Regions from separate parts of the Serratia entomophila genome, predicted to be linked through region 3. Evidence: predicted binding sites of a transcription regulator. Region 3 holds the regulator's gene; each other region holds the start of a gene.
What was found. The regulator LexA, encoded in region 3, represses DNA repair genes until DNA is damaged. The targets are predictions, from matches to a motif close to TNCTGTATGTACATACAGNA.
Positions count from the first base shown of each region.

Region 1: a site for LexA is predicted at 1,312-1,331, ahead of rmuC (DNA recombination protein RmuC). Genes of this name have one in related genera too.
Region 2: a site for LexA is predicted at 1,444-1,463, ahead of uvrB (excinuclease ABC subunit UvrB). Genes of this name have one in related genera too.

Region 1 is NZ_CP082787.1:4,613,261-4,615,530, forward strand. It holds gene rmuC (DNA recombination protein RmuC) at 1-1,245, opposite strand, end outside; gene KHA73_RS22120 (DedA family protein) at 1,386-1,916, opposite strand; gene KHA73_RS22125 (tyrosine-protein phosphatase) at 2,005-2,270, opposite strand, start outside.
Region 2 is NZ_CP082787.1:1,379,667-1,381,936, reverse strand. It holds gene uvrB (excinuclease ABC subunit UvrB) at 1-1,333, opposite strand, end outside.
Region 3 is NZ_CP082787.1:4,488,113-4,490,382, forward strand. It holds gene dinF (MATE family efflux transporter DinF) at 1-482, opposite strand, end outside; gene lexA (transcriptional repressor LexA) at 634-1,242, opposite strand; gene KHA73_RS21580 (diacylglycerol kinase) at 1,344-1,712, opposite strand; gene plsB (glycerol-3-phosphate 1-O-acyltransferase PlsB) at 1,862-2,270, shown strand, end outside.

The DNA.
Region 1 (2,270 bases), 130 kb from region 3:
GTCGTACAATCGCGCCGCCCGGTCGGCGATGCGCTGCGCATTTTGGCTCTGGTGCTCATAGCGCCACAGGTTGGTGATGGTGCGCAGCGCCACCAGCAGCGTGGTCGGGCTGACCAGCATAATGTTGTGTTTGAGCGCTTCGCCGATCAATTCTGGCTCGCGGTCGATCGCCAGCAGGAAGGCCGGCTCGACCGGAATGAACATCAGCACGTAATCCAGCGAACGCAGGCCGGGCAACTGCTGGTAGTCTTTGCGCCCCAGCAGCCGGATATGGCCGCGCAGCGAGGCGATATGCTCGTTCAGCGCCGCCTCACGCTCCGCCTCGTCTTCGCCGTTGAAATAGCGCTCATAGGCGATCAAGGACATCTTGGCGTCGATCACGACGTCCTTGCCCTGCGGCAGCCGGACGATAACGTCTGGCTGCATGCGGCTCTGGTGATCCACCCGCACGTTGACCTGGGTTTCATACTCGTGCCCTTCGCGCAGGCCCGAGGCTTCCAGCACCCGGCTCAGCACCACCTCGCCCCAGTTGCCCTGGGTTTTGTTGTCGCCTTTCAGCGCCTTGGTCAGGTTGATGGCTTCGCGCGCCATCTGCGCATTGAGCTGCTGCAGATTACGTATTTCGTGCGTCAGCGTATGGCGTTCGCGCGCTTCCTGGCCAAAGCTGTCCTGCACCTGCCGGCGGAAACCGTCCAGCTGTTCGCGCAGCGGCAACAGCAGGCGATCCAGGCTTTGCTGGTTCTGCTCGTCCACCTTGCGCCCGCTGTGTTCGAATATGCGGTTGGCCAGGTTCTCGAACTGAGTGGTGAGGCGCTGTTCGCTGTTGATCAGCAGGCGCTGTTTCTCTTCCGCCGCCATGCGGGTCTCCTCCAGCCGGATGGTGACCTCGCGCAGCTCGGCTTCCTGCGCGCTGTTGACCTCGCGCTGGGCGCGCAGCTCCTGATTGAGCAACTCGCACTCGTTGCGCCAGTGGTTCAGCTGCTGCAGCTTTTCGTGCGCGGCGGCCAACTGGCTGTGCAAATTGCGCAGCTCCAGCTCGCCCTGGCGCATCTGCTGTTCCTGGCGCTGCAGCGTTTCCTGCCGGGCAGCCGCCTCCTGCTGCGCCTGTTGCAGCGCCTGCTCCAGCAAGCGCAGCTCGGTTTCATGCTGCGCACCGGTCTGCTGCGCGCGCAGGCTGGCAATCAGCCACCCCAGCAGCATGCCGATAACTACCCCACCTATACCGTAAACCAGACTGGTATCCACCCTGCCTCCTGTTACCCCTAACCGTTCCGGCGTTTCACGCGCCTGTTGCCCGTCACGTTAAGGGGATGCTGTATGGATGTCCAGCCTGATTTTGCACCTCACAAACAATAATGCGCAGCGGCGCGCAACTCAGGCAAAAGTCAGCCCAGCCATTGGCTTAACCACTTGATGCCGAATGCGCCAGGCGCCAGAATGCCGAACGCCCAGATCATCGCCGAGCTGACGTTCGCCAGTTGGAAATAGCGCTGCGGCATGCCGCAGATCCCCCCCACCAGCGGCACCACCGCCCGCAGCGGGCCGAAAAAGCGGCCGATGAAAATGCCCAGCACGCCCCAACGTTCAAAAAACGCGTGGCCGCGCGCCAGCAGCTGTGGGTTGCGCGACAGCGGCCACATATGCGCCACCCGGTCCTGGTAGTGGTAACCGATCCAGTAGGAAAGCCAGTCGCCGAAGAAGGCGCCGGCGGCGGCGGCGGCCCAGATCGGCCAGAAAGCGATGCCGCTTTCGCCAATCAGCGCGCCCAACGCCAGCAGGATCACCGTGGCCGGCAGCAGCAGCGATAAAAACGCCAGCGACTCGCCGAACGCCAGGAAAAATATGATGGGGATGGCCCAGCCCTCGTGCTGTTGCACGACGTCGCTGACCCAGTGGATAACGTCATTGAGGCTCAATATCGGGCTCCTGATTCGCGATGTTCACCGCCAAGGTTAGGCACAATGCTGACCGGGGCGGGTTAAACCCCGGCTAAACATGCGGCGGTTACTCGAGATAAAACGCCTGCAGCGTTTCGCGCTGGGCCGCGCCCAGGCCGTACTCCGCCTCCAGCCAGCGGTCGGTCGAGCCGTATTGAGCGCGGATGCAGCTCAGGGCGGTCATCAGGAACTCTTCGCGCGCGCTGAGCACGTAGGCGAACTGCTCCAGCGCCTTGGCATTCAGGCGAATCGACAGCTGATCCAGCATTTGCTCGCGGAAGCCGGCCAGGGTGGTTTCGGTCAGCAGGTAATCTTCGGTCACCGTGGCTTCGT
Region 2 (2,270 bases), 1.9 Mb from region 3:
CGGCCACCCGCTTGCGGATCTCGGACAGCAGATCGTCCACCTGCGTGGTGACCGGGCGCACTTCCACCAGCGGATCCAGCAGCCCGGTGGGGCGCACCACCTGATCGATCAGATCGCCGCCGGATTTCTCCAGCTCGTATTTGCCCGGCGTGGCGGAGACGTAGATGCTCTGCGGCGCCAGCGCTTCGAACTCTTCAAAGCGCAGCGGGCGGTTATCCAGCGCCGAAGGCAGGCGGAAACCGTACTCCACCAGGGTTTCTTTGCGCGAACGGTCGCCTTTGAACATGCCGCCGATTTGCGGAATGGTGACGTGGGATTCGTCGACCACCAGCAGGCCGTCCGCCGGCAGGTAATCAAACAGCGTCGGCGGCGGCTCGCCCTCGCCGCGGCCGGACAGGTAGCGTGAATAGTTTTCAATGCCCGAGCAGTAGCCCAGCTCGTTCATCATCTCCAGATCAAACTGGGTGCGCTGGGTCAGGCGCTGCTCTTCCAGCAGCTTGTTGTTGGCCAGCAGCACTTTGCGGCGGTCGGCCAGATCGACCTTGATCTCTTCCATCGCCTGTATGATCCGCTCGCGCGGCGTCACGTAGTGCGACTTGGGGTAAATGGTAAAACGCGGCACCACCTGTTCGATCTGCCCGGTCAGCGGATCAAACAGCGACAGCCGCTCCACCTCTTCGTCGAACAGCTCGACGCGCAGCGCCAGCTCGTCCGATTCGGCCGGGAAGATGTCGATCACCTCGCCGCGCACGCGGAAGGTGGCGCGCTGGAACGCCTGATCGTTGCGGCTGTACTGCAGCTCCGCCAGGCGGCGCAAAATGGAACGCTGGTCGATGATCATGCCCTTGGTCAGGTGCAGCATCATCTTCAGGTACAGATCCGGATCGCCCAGGCCGTAGATCGCCGAGACCGACGCCACCACCACCACGTCGCGGCGTTCAAGCAGCGCCTTGGTGGCCGAAAGCCGCATCTGCTCGATATGTTCGTTCACCGAGGCGTCTTTTTCGATGAAGGTGTCGGAGCTGGGCACGTAGGCTTCCGGCTGGTAGTAGTCGTAGTAAGACACAAAATACTCCACCGCATTCTCGGGGAAGAACTCTTTCATCTCACCGTACAGCTGCGCCGCCAGGGTCTTGTTCGGCGCCAGCACCATCGTGGGCCGGTTGAGATCGGCTATCACGTTGGCGATGGTGAACGTCTTGCCCGAACCGGTCACCCCCAGCAGCGTCTGGTGCGCCAGGCCGTCTTCCAGCCCCTCTTCCAGTTTGCGGATGGCTTCCGGCTGATCGCCGGCCGGTTTGAAATCTGAATGCAGTTTGAAAATTTTGCTCATTGGCTCGGCTACCCTGTGGAGATGCGCGCGCTCAGGCGGCCACCCGGCTGATGTGCAGCGAATGGCCCCTAATTATGGAAAGCGGTGGCGATTTGCGCCAGTGCTTATGATACTGGATATAAAACCAGCTTCAAGCTGATTCGTCGCCTTTAGCGCATGCCGCAGGGCGGAGATGCACCTTAAGCGTGACAGAGCCATGACATTTTTATTGTCAATAACAGATTTATCCCCAGAACACGCCACAAATTAACTTATTGATAGCACTGCGGCGAAAAATCATACATAGAAACCAGCTCAATGCACTGGTGGCTTGATTTTAAATAAAACATTGATATTTAATGAATTTAATAAAAAGACGAGAATGCGGACAAAGCGCACAGAACCCGCGTCCGCTCTCGCTTTACGCCGCTTTTCTAAATCTAATGCACAAGGTTATCCACAGGAATAGTGGATAACTCTCACCGCCCCGCCCCTGACGGGAGTTGCAGAAAGAACGCTTTTCGCCTTTTCCTGGCGCCTAAACGGCTTTTTTAGTTATTTTTTCATAAAAATATCGCTTTGTTTATGCCGATTAATGCTAAAAATCCCCATTGCCAAAATGGCATTCGACACATTCCCGGCAACCTGCTCGTCATCTCGCCGCAAACGGCGAAAGGGTTTGCACCATAACCCCGCTCATCGGCACCGGAAGAGTGCAAAAAGTGTCCGCGTTAACTTTCCCCAGAATTTCGCTCTCCGCCGCCAGGCTCGCGCCCGCCTGAAAATCGGTTAACACCGCAATAACAAACGCCGCTTTTCGCCGTTGGAAAAAGTTGGCCTGGGAGTTGCAATACTGCCATATGGCGCAAGAGCGTGAATAAATCGCCGGTAACTGCCATTTTGACCTGTATATTCTGCTGCTGACCGGTTCCATTCAGGCCATCAGAGCGGCATTTTA
Region 3 (2,270 bases):
TATTGCACGCCGAGCAGCCAGCCGAGGATCACCATATTGGCCAACGCCGCCGGGGCGCTCAGCCAGCGGATCTCGAGAAACAGCCGCGCCTGCTGCAGGACTTCGGCGTTACCGCCGACGATCCCCAGCGCCAAATCAATCAGCGGCTGGCGCAACAGCACAATCGCCAACCCGGCCAGCCCCGCCAACAGCAGCGGCTGCATAAAGGCGCGCGCCAGCGCCTGCGGGTTCTGCGCCCCCAGCGCCTGAGCGGCCAGGCCGGTGGTGCTCATGCGCAGGAACAGCAGCAGCATAAACAGGAAGCTGGTGGCCATGGCGCCGATCGCCACGCCGCCCAGATAGGTTGGGCTATCGAGATGGCCGATCACCGCGGTATCCACCAACCCGAGCAGCGGCACGGTGATATTGGAAAAAATCATCGGCAGGGCAAGACGCCACAGGGCTTTATCGGTGTCGCTGGTGAAGGCGGAAATCAGGCGCATGGTGAAATGTTCCCGTGAATACCCTTCCTGTTCAAGTTGCCGCCGTGTTGGCTACGTCTTGAAATTTCCTGGGTATTACATTGAATCAGAAATGACATCGCCCCAAGGCTGGGGCGATTTAAATCAGGGCGCAAGCGTTCGGGCGCGGCGGTTAAATCCAGTCGCCGTTGCGGATCACGCCAACCGCCAAACCTTCGATGGTGAAATTCTGCTGGCGCAGATCGACCACGATCGGTTGGAATTCGCTGTTTTCCGGCAGCAGTTCAACGACGTTGCCGTGTTTTTTTAGGCGTTTGACCGTGACTTCGTCTTCAATGCGCGCCACCACCACCTGGCCGTTGCGCACGTCTTGCGTCTTGTGCACCGCCAGCAGATCGCCGTCGAGAATGCCGATGTCGCGCATCGACATGCCGTTGACCCGCAGCAGGAAGTCCGCGTTCGGTTTGAACAGGGAAGGATCCACCTTGTAGTGGCCTTCGATATGCTGCTGGGCCAGCAGCGGTTCGCCGGCGGCCACGCGGCCGATCAGCGGCAAACCCTCTTCGTCTTCCATCAGCAGGCGAATGCCGCGTGACGCGCCGGAAACGATCTCGATCACCCCTTTGCGCGCCAGCGCCTTCAGGTGCTCTTCTGCGGCATTTGGCGAGCGGAACCCCAGACGCATGGCGATCTCGGCACGCGTCGGCGGCATGCCCGTCTGCGAAATATGATCGCGAATCAGATCATAGACCTCTTGCTGTCTGGTAGTTAGTGCTTTCATTCCGCCCCCCTGTTTGTTTATACAGTCTTGCTGTGAGTATATACAGGTAAGCTCGGATTGGGAACCGAAGAATGAATAAAAATCAGGGATTAGCGTTCCGCTCAGGCGAAGTGCTGCCACAGCACCGAGCCCCAGACGAACAGCGCCAGCAGGATCGCCAGCGACACCGCCGCCGACCCCATGTCCTTGGCGCGGCCGGACAGCTCATGGTATTCGCTGCCGACGCGGTCTACCACCGCCTCGATCGCACTGTTCAGGATCTCGACGATCATCACCAGCGCTACGGATCCGATCAATAAAATGCGCGCTATCGCACCCACATCCAGCCAAATCGCCAGTATGATAGCCAGCACGGTCGCCACCAGCTCCTGACGGAACGCCGCCTCGTGCTGCCAGGCGGCAGAAAGTCCTTTATAAGAGTAGCCGGCGGCTTTAATAATACGGGTCAGGCCGGTTGCTTGGTTCGCCATGTTTTCAGTGCCTTTCTCAGAGGTAAGTCATAATAAAAAGAGCCCGGATCGGTCAACGCTATCGGCTCTCGGTTTTCCAACACCACAGATCTGCTACCCGGTTTCTGGTATGCTTGCGGCGCATTGCTAACAAGAGGCTTCACGTTGTTATGTCAGGTTGGCGTAAAATTTATTATAAATTATTGAATTTACCACTCAAATTGTTGGTAAGAAGTAAGGTTATCCCTTCAGACCCGGTGACGGAGTTAGGGTTGGATCCCTCACGGCCGATTTTGTATGTTTTGCCTTATAATTCCAAGGCGGATTTGCTGACGCTGCGCACCCAGTGCCTGGCGCAGGATCTGCCCGACCCCCTCAACCCGCTGGAGATCGACGGCACGGTGTTGCCGAGCCACGTGTTTATCCACGACGGCCCGCGCGTGTTCCGCTACTACACGCCGAAGGAAGAGTCGGTCAAGCTGTTCCACGACTATCTGGATCTGCACCGCAGCAACCCGGATCTCGACATCCAGATGCTGCCGGTTTCGGTGATGTTCGGCCGTTCGCCGGGGCGTGAAG